3 regions of the Marinobacter sp. MBR-105 genome follow, and region 2 is predicted to be linked to each of the others. Evidence: predicted binding sites of a transcription regulator. Region 2 holds the regulator's gene; each other region holds the start of a gene.
What was found. The regulator FliA, encoded in region 2, starts transcription of late flagellar genes. The targets are predictions, from matches to a motif close to CTAAAGTTTNNNNNNNNNNNGCCGNTAA.

Region 1 (4,777 bases), on a different contig from region 2:
AGCCTGTTGCTGGGGCAGCGCAAGGAGGCTCGAACGGCCGAGGCTCTTGGTGTGGCCGTCATGCCGGTTGCGAATCGGGCGTTGATCGGGCCACTGAGAAAATATCGGGCGATTGACGCGGAAGCCGTAGCGTCGGCCATGGTCAACGAGCTTGAGACCATTGGCGGAATCACTTCGGGCGGTGCAGTGGTGAGAGTGTGGGAGTACGACGATATCTTAACGATGGGCAATCGTCGCTAATGCTGTCCTTCACCTGATGTAAAATCCGGGTCACTGTTCCCGGGTGATCGATGAGGTTGATTAATGAAATATGTACTTGTTCCTTTTATGGTGTTTTCCGTACTCATGGCGACAGGTTGCAGTCGCCCGGAATCGCCCCAGGAAGTATCCGAAGCATTTTGGCAAGCTGTACTTGAAGAGGATGCTGAAGCGGCCGCAGATTATTCAACCCTGGTCGATGAAGCGGGGTTCGATGGTTTTGAACAGCAATGGCAGAACGTGAGCATTGAGTGGGGGCGTGTGGTCATTGATGACAATCTGGCTCGGGTAACCACCACCCTGAGTGGTCTGGAGGGCCGGAACGAAGCCACGGAGTCCTTAACCTATCTGGTACGTAAAGGTGACGACTGGCTGGTGGATTATTATCGCACCGGCGATGCCCTGAAACAGGGCCCGGTATGGGGAAGTCTTGTTGGGCAGCTGGAAAGACTGGGTGAAGATCTCAAGAGTCGCTGGGCAAATCAATCCGATGAGATGGCGGTAGAGCTTGAGAGGCTGGGGCGGGAGTTGCAGCAACAGGCCCAGAGTATGAATGAAGATATGTCGGCGTTGGCTGAAGAGTACGGTGACCAGCTGAGCCAGCATCTGGAAGAGCTGTCTGAATCCCTGCGGGAAGCGCTTGAATCTACTCCATCTGCAACGCCGCAGGACAAACGTACCTTGAACGAAACGGTAATCAGGCTTGAAGACCAGCGGGAGCAGTTGTCTGAAGCCAACTTGAAAACGCTTGCGGAGAGCACCGCGACCGCCGCCGAAGCCCAGCTGCAATTGAGCGAATTGAGCGAGGAGTTTGCGGCCTACAAGGCGGAATGGCGGCAACGTGTTGTCGACATGCAAGCAGAAATGGCTGAGTTTCTGGAGAATCTGAAGACCCGCTGAGCTCAGGGGGGGGGGCTCCTTGCCCTTCCATGGTGCGTATTTTTGCTGGCGCACCCCGATGGTGCGCCCTCTCATCCTTTGAATCCGGCAATTGCTACCTCCCTTCAGGTTTTGACCAGTCCGCCGGTTCAGGCCCGCTCTTTGCTTAGCTTCCTTCTGAAAGCAGGTATGTTTGCACCACATCGTTGTAGTGCAGGCATGCAGTACCGATTGAGGAAGGCGCGCTATGACTTTACGCAGTGATTCCATGAACCTTTCATCCGATGAGCGGGGCTGGTTGCCCTGGTTTGGGGCCACAGGTAAGTTGCGGATGGGATGGTCCTGTTTTTTGAACCGCCAGCAATATGCAACGAATGAAGAGATATTCGAGAGCATCGCGAAAACCCGTCGCGAAGCGCTGATTAACTGGGCAAATGGCAAGTGGGCCTTCCTTGAGGGGCTTGCGGCACGGCTTGAGGGTAGCGAAGAGGATAGCATTTCAGAGGTGCTGGATTCGGCCGTTACGCGCCTCCGGGAAATCTCCGAGCTTTTCGTTGTGAGAGAAGATGGCTCTGTTGTCGCCTCGACGGTGACCGGCAGAACCGGAGCCGCAGGTCTCATGCCCGCGGCCGTGCAACGAGGGGTGAGAGAGCGGTTTCTCCACGGGCCCTACAGTGATCCGGTCACCTTGCAGCTTGGTGCCACAACCTCCAGGTTTCATGACGATGTCACGCTGATGTTCTACCAGCCGGTCGCTCTCGCTGGCAATCAGGCAGCGGCAGTCTGTGCCCGGGTTCCGAACGATGTCATGAGTGACCTGATTCAGCGCGAAGCCGGGCACATTTTTGAAGAGTCCGGCGACAACTACATTTTCATGATCGACAGTCAGTTTGATCCGTCGATCAGACCGGGAGTTGCCTTGTCGCGCTCGCGGTTTGAAGACGCCACCTTCAGTCACGGTGACAACCTCAAAGACGGAATCCGTACGGGCTTCGGTACAGTACGGATTCGGGAACACACCGAGTTCGAAATACGTTTCACCGACCCGGCTACGGGGCAGTTGCACCCAGGGGTACGCGAAACCATGGCCCGCGGTGAAAACCTCTACGTTAAGTACCCCGGCTATTCCGACTATCGCCACATACCGGTGATTGGCAAAGGCGTGACCTTCCAGTTACCCGGGTCTCCTGATCGTTGGGGCATGATGTGTGAAGGCGACCTGGAGGAGGTGTATCGGAAACGTTCGGTCAGCTATCGACTGACGGCGCGGCTCGGGGTCCTTATGGCGCTTATCTGGGCAGCAAACGTAGCGGTTTCGGCAAGCGGTGCTCCCCTGTGGCTGGAAGCCTCCGTGAACGCGATGGTTGCGCTCCTGGGGCTTGTCATCTTCCGGGCAAGTTCCGCCAAACCATTGGCAGATAGCCTGTCATCACTTGCGGATGTCATACGAAACATTGCCGAAGGAGGCGGGAATCTGCGCCAGCGTCTCGATGTCGGCAAGACCAAGCGGGATGAGAGCGGGGATCTCGCGCGCTGGATGAACAGCTTTCTGGATACCCTCGACGGCATGGTGGGGCAGGTCATCAGTCTTGCGGGTGAATCCCGCTCCGCCAGTGAACACCTTGTGGGTCAGAACCGCCAGGCGGATGAAAAGATTCAGCAGGTGGTACACGACATAGAGCAGATGCTGAAGGGCGCAGATCTGCAGCAGAACGAAATCGAAAATGCCTCGACCACAGCGCAGGAAATGCGAGTAAGTATGGAAGATGTGGTGGCTCGCGCCAAAGATCAGTTTGCCCGTGTCAGCCGTGAAACCGAGAGCATTCGCGACGTTATCGTGCGTTCGGCCGAGGGTATCCGCGCCGCGAGTGAACGCACGGATGAGATCGGCAAGGCGGCTGAAATGATCAACGACATTGCAGCCCAGACCAATCTGCTAGCGCTCAATGCGGCCATAGAAGCGGCTCGGGCCGGTGAGGCAGGGCGAGGATTTGCAGTCGTCGCCGACGAGGTCCGGCAACTGGCCAGCAGGACAGCCCAGGCCACGACGGAAATTGATGAGCGCCTGTATCGGGTGCGGGAAGAAACTCAGCGCGCCGTAACCACGATGGAAGACGGCATGGCAGAAATGGAGACCCGTCTGGCTCAGGCCCGGGCAGCGTCGGATGACAACGCAGAGCTGCATCACATGGTCGACAAGCTCTTCCGGGCGATCTCGGGCATTGCGGAAACTAACGCTGTTCAGAGTGCCCAGACCAGTGGCGTTGCTGACAGCGTAAGCTTCATGACCGCGGTGATCGCGGGGTTGACCGCAAGTTCTGAGATGACGCACGTGTCGGCAAACAAGCTGAAAAATCTGACCGGTCAGTTTCAGGTGAGCAATGCCTGAAAGAGAGTGGCCGGGGCGCTTCGGCCCCGGCCAATCGGTGGGCCCAGGAATCAATTCGTCAAAAGCGTTTCATACACCTCTGCCAAAAGGGCGCCGTCCAGCAGGGACAACAGTCGGTTGTGTGATACGGAGACGCCAGACCACGTCTGGTTCCAGCTGCCGGTACAACCATAGGTGATCAGGGTGGTGTTGTGGTGGGCGTAGTCCAGGCAACGACCGCTTCCCTCATTCCGCAACTGCTGGTTTTCCTCATTGTATTGCCAGCGCTGGTTGGCATTATCGGCCTGGCATAAAGTCAGTCCGAGTCTGCCGTTGACAGGCGTCAGGCATTCCCAGGGGGTAGCCGTTGGATGGATCCGGCCTTTCAGGTCCATGGTCCAACGGGGCGTACTGGCAAGATCCTGAGGCAGCGGCGTGAGAGCCACATAGCCATCTTCATCAAGGTTGCTATCGAAGAACAGGTTGTTGCCGCGAATGACGTCACCGCTGGGGACCAGATCATCGGTCGAGTCAATCAAGCCGTTTTCGGTGAGGGCGCGAAGCAGCCGGCTCCGGGTTTCCGACACTGTCACGTTGGCGCGCCGGGCCTGTTCGAGAATGACGGCAATCTCTCGGGTTGCCTCGTCCTGTTCCTTCAGTTGTTCAAGGCGCTGCCAGGCTTCTGTCGACAATTCATCCCGCAATTCAGTATCGGTATAGCTTGCAACCAGCGTCGCAAGTTCACCGTTCATCACCGCGAATTGAGTGGCATCCAACGCCATCAACGACACTTCAATCTCGGCTATTTCGCGTGCGCGCAGCTGTTGATAGCCAATGTCCTGGCCTACTATGCCGACCGGAGGCAGGTCGGGTATGGATCCGTCAAAGCTTGTTTGTGTCAGGGTCTGGATATTGCCCTCCCGACGACAGAGCAAGCTGGCGCTGGTCGGCCTGAAATCCGCGTGCAGATTGAAATGCAGCTGATTGACACTGCTGGCATTGTGTCGGTCCGAGGCCACGGACACCTGCTTTTTATTGCCTTCGGCGTTGCTGACTTCCACCCAGCAAAGGTCGCCGCCAGCGCTCAGGTCTGGCTTCGACAGTTCAAATACGTTGCCGTAGTTGCCGTGGAAAACCGGGTAAATGACAGCGGCTGTTCCATCGGGATCGTAGCCACCGAGGATAGTGGCCACCGGAACGCCAACCTCTACCGGTGCAGGGTGTGAACTGCTGAAGTTCTCATACTGCCCCGTGGTTGTGTTCCACTTCTTG
Region 2 (4,777 bases):
AAGTGGCGCCTCAGGTGGCGTGGCGTCGTCCTTGTCTTTCGAGACTGCCGATTTTCCGGCGTCACGTCCCAGTGATGAAGCGCTGGCAAAGCCGTTTGCGGGTAGCGAATCCGGCGCCGGTGGCTATGCCGATGAACTGGCCAGTATGCGTGCCGAAATCAGCTCTCTGCGTGATCTGGTCAGTGGTAAGGCTGCAACTGCCACGCCGACCGGCAACAGCGCAGTTCAGCAACGATTGGCCGAGCGCCTGCAGGAGTTCGGTTTGGGCGCGGAGCTGGCCGGCTCTCTGTCCCGTCGGCACCGGGCCGGGCGTCTGGAGGACGGCTGGAAGCAGTCACTGAAAATGCTGGCGACCGGCGTTCGTACCGGTCGCGAAGACTGGCTTGATGCCGGCGGTATCTATGCCCTGGTCGGGCCAACCGGGTCTGGCAAAACCACCACCATTGGCAAGCTGGCGGCCCGCTACGTCCTTGAGCATGGTCCGGATTCGTTGGCACTGGTGACCACCGACCGCTATCGTGTGGCCGCTCATGAACAGCTCTTCGTGTTCGGCCGCATCCTGAATGTGCCCGTGCGTGTGGTGGATGAGAGCCATTCCCTGGATGACATTCTTGATGAGTTATCGGATCGACACCTGGTGCTGATTGACACTGCCGGCCTGACCAGTGCCGACCGCGGTTACCAGGAACAACTGGCGGAGTTGGCTCGCAGCGATCACAATATCCGTACACATCTGGTGGTCTCCGCCACCAGTCAGCCACGTATCATGAAATCCGTGTGGCATTGCTATAAGATGGCAAGCCTTGCAGGCTGCATCATGACCAAGATTGATGAGGCCCTGACCCTGGGCGAAGCGCTCGGGTTCGTTATGGAGACCAGCTTACCGGTGGCCTGGTACACCGATGGCCAGAAGATACCGGAAGATCTCCAGAGGGCGGAGGCCATTCCGTTAGTGCGCCTGGGCGTAGAACGGCTTAAGGCCGTGCAGAGCGCACAGACAGTCGCCGAAGGTGCCTGAGCCTCGTTGGCGACCAGAATAAAACACCGGCACGCGTGCCCGTACAAGAACGTAGTAAGAGACTGATAACAGTATGAGCAGACCACATCCGGTTCAGGTGATTGCGGTTTCCGGCGGCAAGGGCGGTGTCGGCAAGAGCAATGTTTCGGTCAATCTCGGTATCGCCCTGGCCCAGAAGGGGCGCCGGGTTGTCTTGCTGGACGCGGATCTCGGGCTCGCCAACATCGATGTGTTGCTCGGCATTACCGCCAATCGAAATCTTCAAGACGTACTCAGCGGCGATTGTGATCTGAAAGACGTGCTGGTGAATGGCCCTGGCGGTATCAAGATTGTACCGGCTTCCTCCGGCACCCAGCGTATGACCCAACTCAGCGCCATGGAACATGCCGGCCTGATCAACGCTTTCAGTGAGCTGGGCGACCAGATTGACGTCCTGATTGTGGATACCGCCGCAGGTATTTCTGAATCGGTGGTCAGCTTCCTCAGGGCCTCGCAGGAACTTCTGCTGGTGGTCTGCGACGAACCTACTTCCATTACCGATGCCTACGCGCTGATCAAACTGATGAACCGGGATTATGGCACCAACCGCTTCCGTATCCTGGCAAACCAGGTCCGCAATGAGCAGGAAGGCCGCCATCTGTTTGAAAAACTGACCCGGGTCACCGAGCGTTTTCTGGATGTGGCACTACAATATGTAGGTATCGTGCCTTACGACGAGGCCGTCAAGAAAGCCGTCCAAAGACAGAAAGCGGTATTGGATGCCTATCCGAGGGCGAAAGCCTCGCTGGCTATCCGGGCTCTGGCCGAAAAAGTGGACAGTTGGCCTTTGCCGTCCTCTCCCAGGGGGCATCTCGAGTTCTTCGTGGAGCGGCTCGTCGAAGTCTGATCTGAATCCAGTCCTACAAGAAAACCGGATACATGACATTGGCGAAAAATCTGGGAATTTACCATCAGGCCGGCGCCAGGAGCCCTTCAGCCCTGATTGAAGAGCATGCGCCGCTGGTCAAGAAAATCGCCCTTCATCTCATGGCCCGACTGCCCGCATCGGTGCAGCTCGAAGACCTTATGCAGGCCGGTATGATTGGCCTGCTGGAGGCTGCGCAGCGCTACTCTTCAGGCAAGGGCGCCACCTTTGAAACCTATGCCGGCATTCGCATCCGTGGCGCCATGGTGGACGAAATCCGCAAAGGCGACTGGGTGCCCCGCTCAGTGCATCGTAATGCCCGGCGAATCGCCAGTGCCATCAAACAAGTGGAAGATCGTACCGGGCGCGAGGCCCAGGATGCTGAAGTGGCCGAAGAGCTCGGCATTGGTCTGGACGAATATCACGCCTCACTGGCCGACGCTAACAGCGGTCGACTTTTTAGCCTTGATGAGCTCAATGAATCCGGCGAGCTGCCGATAGAAGAACCAGAGGCCAGTGAGAATCCACTGGACGGTATTGCTTCCGGCGCTTTCCAGCGCAGTCTGGCGGACGCCATCGAGCAATTGCCTGAGCGCGAAAAGCTGGTGTTGAGCCTGTACTACCAGGAAGAGCTCAACCTCAAGGAAATCGGCGCGGTACTTGGGGTCAGTGAGAGTCGGGTAAGCCAGATTCACAGCCAGGCGGCGTTGCGACTTCGCAGCCGGCTGGCCGAGTGGCGGGATGGTGACAACGACTGATCGGCCAGGTGCTGTGTTTCTCTCTCAGCAAGCTGTGTAGCTTTTGGTAAACGATGCTTTACAACGTGCGCAAACACCACACAATAAGCGCTTAAGGTAGCAGCCTGCTAGACTTCCAAAAGGCTGAATGAATTCCGGGTGTTACTGACTGGAGGTCCCATTGGACAAGAACATGAAAATTCTCATTGTGGATGACTTCTCCACAATGCGACGCATCATCAAAAACCTGCTGCGAGATCTCGGCTTCACCAATACGGATGAAGCAGACGATGGCAACACCGCGTTGCCCATGCTCCGAAGCGGCAAGTATGACTTCCTGGTGACTGACTGGAACATGCCCGGCATGTCGGGCTTTGACCTTCTGAAGGCTGTCCGTGCTGATGAAAACCTGAAGAACCTGCCGGTTCTGATGGTAACGGCAGAGGCTAAGCGGGACCAGATCGTGGCTGCGGCTCAGGCCGGGGTGAACGGGTATGTGGTCAAGCCTTTCACGGCAGCCGTGCTGAAGGAAAAGATCGAGAAAATCTTCGAACGAATCCAGTAACCAGAGGTCGGATGGCTCGCCATGAGTGATACCAAACAGAACCATCAGGGCCTTGATCCGGAGGTGGCGGAGAAGCTTCAAAAGCAGGCCTCCGACCTGGCCGAGAATGTAAACGCCGGGAATTATGCCAAGGCGATGACCCTGATCAATGAACTGAGCGAGGTTCGCGATCAGAGTCTGTATCGGGAAGTGGGGCGACTGACCCGCAGCCTCCATGAGGCAATCCGGAACTTCCAGATAGACCCGCGTAATGCCGAGCAGAAAGAAGTGCTGTCGAAGATGAGCGACGCTTCTGACCGTCTGGCCTATGTGGTTCAGATGACCAGCCAGGCGGCGAACCGCACCATGGATCTGGTTGAGGAAAGCATGCCGGTGGCTCACGCCATGCGGGATGAAGCGGTTTCCCTGCGGGATGAGTGGCAGCGTCTGCGCCGTCGTGAAATGGAGCCTGCGGAGTTTCGGGAGCTTTACGGTCGCATCGACAAGTTCTTCGCTGGCCTGACGACAGACTCCGACAGTCTGTACCAGAACCTGTCGGAAATCCTTCTGGCTCAGGATTTTCAGGATCTTACCGGTCAGGTTATCCAGAAGGTCACCGCGTTGGTGAAAGAGGTGGAAGACAACCTTCTTGGTCTGGTGGTGATGGCCAGCCACGTTGATCAACTGACCGGCACAGTGCATCAGATTGAAGAAAAAGAAGAATCGGCCGAAAAAGGGGTAGGGCCCCAGATCAAGGCCGATGAGCGGGAAGATGTAGTTTCGGGACAGGACGATGTGGACGATCTGCTGTCCAGTCTCGGATTCTGATAATAAAGAGGGTGACGCATGGCGTTAGATGCTGATGAAGAGATCCTGCAGGACTTCCTGGTAGAAGCCGGCGAGATACTCGAAAAGTTGTCGGAGCAGCTGGTGGATCTGGAGCAGCATCCCGATGACAGCGATCTGCTGAACGCCATTTTCCGTGGCTTCCATACCGTGAAAGGGGGCGCAGGCTTCCTTCAGCTGGAGGCACTGGTTAATTGCTGCCACTCTGCGGAGAACGTGTTTGATATTCTCCGGAATCACAAGCGCAAGGTAACACCGGACCTGATGGACGTGGTGCTGGAGGCGCTGGACAACGTTAATGCCATGTTCGAAGAAGTCCGCAACCGGGAAGAACCGACGCCCGCGCCGGACGAACTGATTGAAGCTCTGGATGCACTCGCCAAACCCGAGTCCGAGGATGCACCGGCGGTGGAAGCACCAACCCCGGCACAGGAGCCGTCGTCTGCGGATGTCGGACAGCAAGGGGATCAGGGCGATATCACTGACGAAGAGTTCGAGCAGCTGCTGGACGCGTTGGCGGATGAAAAATCCGATGGCCAGAAACCGGTCGGCAACGAGCAGGTGAGCACCCCGGCAGAATCCGCCGGCGGCTCAGACAGTGATGAGATTACCGACGATGAATTTGAGGCCCTGCTGGATCAACTCCACGGCAAGGGCCAGTTTGCCGGCGCGCCTGCGGAAGATGAAGCGCCCAAGGCAGATATCGACACCAGCGGTGGCTCGGAGAA
Region 3 (4,777 bases), on a different contig from region 2:
TTTCACAACAGCAACCGCTGATTACACCTTGAATGCCTCCACCAGGCGCTGAAGCGACGCGGTAAGCTCCGACATCTGCCTGGACGAAGCCAGAGTCTCTTCGGCGTTGGAGGCTGTGCTCTGGCCAAATTCGCCAATGCGCTCCACGTTGGCATTCACGTTCCTGGCCACGGCCGACTGTTCCTCCGCCGCCTGGGCAATCTGGTGGCTCATATCCACGATCTCGGAAATGCCCGAGGCGATCCGATCCAGCGCTTCGGTCACTTCACCAGACTTCTGTACCGTCTTCTCCGTGGCATCGTGACTTGAGGTCATGGCAGATACCGCCTCTTTTACACCACCCTGAAGCCGGGAAATCATGCCTTCAATTTCCTCAGTGGACTTGTGGGTACGCTGGGACAATGAGCGAACCTCATCCGCCACCACCGCAAAGCCACGCCCTTGTTCTCCCGCCCTCGCTGCCTCGATGGCCGCGTTCAGCGCCAGCAGGTTGGTCTGCTCGGCAATCGCTTTAATCTCAACCAGAACCTGACTGATATTGTCACTGTCCGCACTCACCCGGTTGATGACATCAACGGCGCCAGCAATCTCCGTCGCCAGCCGGTTAATGGTCGCCACGGTATCGGCCACCACTTCCCGGCCCTTCTCGGTATCTTTCTCGGCATTCCCCGCACTATCCGCCACCCGGTGCGCACTCTCGGTGACTTCATTGACCGCTTCCACCATCTGGCCCATGGCCTCGTTGATCTGACCGGTCTCTTCCATCTGTCGGGCCACGGCCTGACTGTTAGCCGATGCGGTGTCATTCACCCGGACCGCCTGCTGATCAACATCTGCCGTTGTAGAGCCCACCGACCGGACAAGCTCAGCGATACGATCGGTCATGTTGTTGAACTCGGAGGTGAGCTCACCCAGTTCGTCCCGGTTGTTCAACCGGATATGGGTGGTCATATCGCCGGCGGCCACATTTCTTGCAGCTTCGCTGAACCGGTTGATGGCAATCCGCACAGACATAAAGAAGCCCACATAGAGGTAGACCACCACCAGCATCACAGCAATCAGCGCCACCAGAATCAGAGTGCGCTGCCCGGTCTGGCGGGCCAGGCGATCCTCAAGATTACCGGCAACCACATCGAAGATACGATCGCTGAGGGTATCGTAATATCCCATCTGCGCCGATACGGTCTCATCGAATTCCTGCCAGGGCAGCTCCAGGCGCATAGGCGTAATGACATTCAGATCCAGCTCATCACGCACTGTCATCAGGCTCTCTTCCGTGCGGGTCAAGGCACCGCTCGCACTCTCTGCCAGTTGGGGCGACGCCTCCACGGCAACGGAAAGGGCCGGCGAAAGCAGCGAACTGCGGTTGGTCAACTGATCGTAGATTTCATTCAGGGTTTCGCTGAGTGCATAGCCCACCTGACCTTCCACCAGCGCAAAAATACCGTATGAACGGGCGCGGCCAACAACGGTGCGAGACTCAGGCAACGCAGAACGTACCAGCCCTAACAGCAGCAGGTTTTCCCGGGACGCATCCTGCCCCAACCCGCTGATTTCAATGGTCGCCGGCAGCAAGGCCATCACCTTCTGCACAAATTCCTGGTAGTACTTGAACTGGGGGTCAATGTTGCCCTGATAGTTATCGTTGGCTTTGAGCGTCTCCCATTCTTCCCTTACAGCCAGAATCTGCTCCTGCCAGGAGCCGGAGGTGTCAAAAGAACGCTGTGGTTCGGCGAGATCTGCCAACAGGGCGTCCATACGACTGGCCGCTTCGTTGGCTTTTTCGAGCAGGGGTTGTTCGTCTATCAGAATGCCCGGGGCCTGATAGTCACGGTAATCCATCGACGCCACCAGCAGGCGTTCCACCTTCTGGAGTTCTGCAAGACCTTCAATGCCGCGGGTCATGGTCTGAACCGACTGGTTGAGCCCGGAAATCACCAACCAGGAAAGCACGATGATAGGGCCAAGAAAGAGAATGCTGATGAGGCTGAATTTGTAAACCATGGGCAGCCGATTCATCAGTGCTACAGCCGGATTGATTATATAGTTCACAGAGCCCTCGCTGCTTCTAACAACTGAATCTTTATTCTTTTGTTTGATTATCGCCCGTTGCCGGAAAAACTTAATCACTATTTAGTGTTATTCTGTAATCCGTTTTTGCTTTCCGGCTAGGCCATGCCTGCGATCACCAGCAATGCAAGCGCACATATCCACACCAGCATGCTCCGGTTGAGGAGGTCCCTTATGGCGCTGAGGCTCCGTCCACCAAAATCGGGCCACTCTTCCGGGTGCAACTCCGAAAAGCGCGCAGGATCAAGTGCATAACCAGTTAACGACCCGTTGGCGGAAATCATGAGCACATCCGCGGTCTTTTTCCCGAATCCCGGGAATACCTTGCGTATTTCCCGGGACCAGCCGGCCAGGTCACCGGCGAGTCCGAATGTGCATGACAGCAAGCGGGAAGGAATCCAGCCGATAAGCCGGGCCGCCCGCTGATAGCGTTCCCGCGCGGCCGCCTGCGGCCATTGACCCGCCAGAGCTACAAGCCCGCGAGCCAGAAAAGCCAGCGCTATGCCGCCGACGGCGTACCAGAAAACCACCAGGAAGAAACGCTCGAAAACCGAGACCATCAGCGCCCGCGACACCGACAGGTGCATGGCTTCTGGCGATAGCGCCGCTCCTCTTTCGGAGGCGGGCAGGCGCTCTTGAACATGGTGCCAGGCAGCCTGCATATCTCCGCGCCGCCAGGCATCAGAATAGGCTCGCAGCACCTTGCGCCAGCCCGGCGCCCCCATCAGCACCACCAGCAGCAACAGTTCAAGCGGATACAGGGCATAGCGGTAGCCCGCCTCACGGGACAGCGCCCACGCGCCAGCGAGCGCCAGAGAGGGTAACACAACCAGCAGCGCCCCTCTCCAGACTGACCGCTCCTGACCCGCTTCTATCCGGCCCCAACGATGAAACCAGCGACGCCAGATCTCATCGCTGGCCAGATGGTCGGCGCGGTCCAGCCTGCGGCGAATCACGTACGCAATCAGAAAAACAACCAACGACATCAGGCCATCTCCTCGTTCGACAGCAGTGCCCGGAAGCGAGACCACTCAAACGCGGGCCCTGGATCGGTTTTTCGGCCCGGAGCAATATCACTGTGGCCGGCAATGCGACCCGGCGTGATTTCCGGCCAGGCTGTCATTGCCAGGCGCGCCAGACGCGCCAGCGCACGGTACTGATCATCGGTATAGGGAACGTCATCCGCACCTTCGAGCTCGATACCAATGGAGTAGTCGTTGCACTCCTCCTTACCCTGAAAACTCGAACGGCCAGCATGCCATGCCCTGTCCAGACAGCTGACAAACTGAATAACGGAACCATCCCGGCGAATCAACGCGTGCGCAGACACCTTCAGCTCTGCGATCGTTTCAAAATAGGGGTGGGCAGCGGTATCCAGACAGTTACAGAAAAAATTCTCGATGTGCGGGCCGCCAAACTGTTCCGGCGGCAGGCTGATGTTGTGAACCACCAGCAGTGAGATAGAAGAACCGTCCGGGCGGGGACCAAAATTGGGCGACGGACACCAGCGCACGCCGGGGAACCGGCCACTGGAACGCAAAAGTGCTGCCGCATCCTTCAGGGAGTGTGGGTGATGATCGTTCTGGATACTAGACAACGTGTTTCCATCGGCGCAGGGGACTCATGCAGATGATTGAATCACAAAGCGCCCATGGATGCCACGACGTCGCCGGTGCCCTGCGTGGGCACTCAGTACCAGAGATCAGTCTTTTCGGTTATGACGCAGGTTGTCGATGATGGACTCCAGTGCCCGATCAAAGATCAGGCCGTCATCCAGCATGGTGATCGCCTGCTCCTGCAGAGCAATCGCCAGGTCATCCCTATGATATTCCGCCACCTTCGCACCACTGCGGTTAACAAAGATGTACTTGCCGGTGGCCTTGATAAAGGCGGCCAGCTTGCAACGGACCCTGGTCTCGTCTCTGGCCATTTCAACCCAGGATCCGACTCTCAGGCCATCCGCCTTCGCCAGCCATTCCGCCGACGCTACTGGTGATTGGATCTCCGCGGATTCCTCGGCGACGGCTGCCGTCTCAACGCCGACTGAGACCTCAGCAGGCTTGACTGACGCAGGTTCAGCCACCTCGTCAATCACCTCCGGCGCAGGTTCCGATTGCTCGGGAGTTTCCGCCGGCTCTGCAGGAGCTTCAGGTACCTCGAAATTCTCAATCGTGGGTGCCTTGTCTTCAACAACCGGCGCGGTCACCAGTTTCTGGAAAACATCGACATGGGCAAGCTCCAGGTCCCGGATGGCCGCATCGGTTGCAAACGGATCCCAGGAGATTTCCTGAAGCGCCCTGCGGAGCTCTTCCACCACCTCTGGAATCATTCGCAACAGTTCCGCCCGGGTATCAGAAGACACTGGTCGCGGGTCAACACTCCACACCAGCCGCTCGCTGATGGCCTTTGCCTGCAGCCAACGCTCGCTTTCTTCACCCTCGCGCAACACCACCCACTGCAGGTAACGGGTCCAGGGCTCGTTCAGCACCTGTAAAACCGGCTCGGGAATGTCCCGGCCTGCCGTGTGCTCACGGATAACATCGGTAGCAGCCTGACTGGCACGTTCCTGCCGGGCGCGTCCTTCTTCGGCATCCCGAAGGCGCTGCTCAACCAGCTCGCGACGGCGGCGATCCAGATCCATGAAGTGACCAAAGTCCTTCAGCAATTCCTCGAACAGCCCTACCTGATCGGTGTATTCGGTCAGCAC

Region 1: ACSSVV_RS15955 (methyl-accepting chemotaxis protein) is a predicted target of FliA. The motif match lies at 1,261-1,288, and genes of this name have one in related genera.
Region 3: ACSSVV_RS17325 (methyl-accepting chemotaxis protein) is a predicted target of FliA. The motif match lies at 2,100-2,127, and genes of this name have one in related genera.

What each region holds. Positions count from the first base shown of each region.
Region 1 covers NZ_JBRJHG010000014.1:97,610-102,386, reverse strand. The annotation lists gene ACSSVV_RS15965 (NAD(P)H-binding protein) at 1-240, shown strand, start outside; gene ACSSVV_RS15960 (hypothetical protein) at 304-1,158, shown strand; gene ACSSVV_RS15955 (methyl-accepting chemotaxis protein) at 1,385-3,526, shown strand; gene ACSSVV_RS15950 (M66 family metalloprotease) at 3,577-4,777, opposite strand, start outside.
Region 2 covers NZ_JBRJHG010000001.1:544,833-549,609, reverse strand. The annotation lists gene flhF (flagellar biosynthesis protein FlhF) at 1-1,018, shown strand, start outside; gene ACSSVV_RS02645 (MinD/ParA family protein) at 1,092-1,904, shown strand; gene ACSSVV_RS02640 (RNA polymerase sigma factor FliA) at 1,937-2,680, shown strand; gene cheY (chemotaxis response regulator CheY) at 2,841-3,224, shown strand; gene ACSSVV_RS02630 (protein phosphatase CheZ) at 3,246-4,031, shown strand; gene ACSSVV_RS02625 (chemotaxis protein CheA) at 4,050-4,777, shown strand, end outside.
Region 3 covers NZ_JBRJHG010000017.1:32,233-37,009, forward strand. The annotation lists gene ACSSVV_RS17325 (methyl-accepting chemotaxis protein) at 22-2,052, opposite strand; gene ACSSVV_RS17330 (histidine kinase) at 2,169-3,056, opposite strand; gene ampD (1,6-anhydro-N-acetylmuramyl-L-alanine amidase AmpD) at 3,056-3,667, opposite strand; gene ACSSVV_RS17340 (DUF1631 domain-containing protein) at 3,773-4,777, opposite strand, start outside.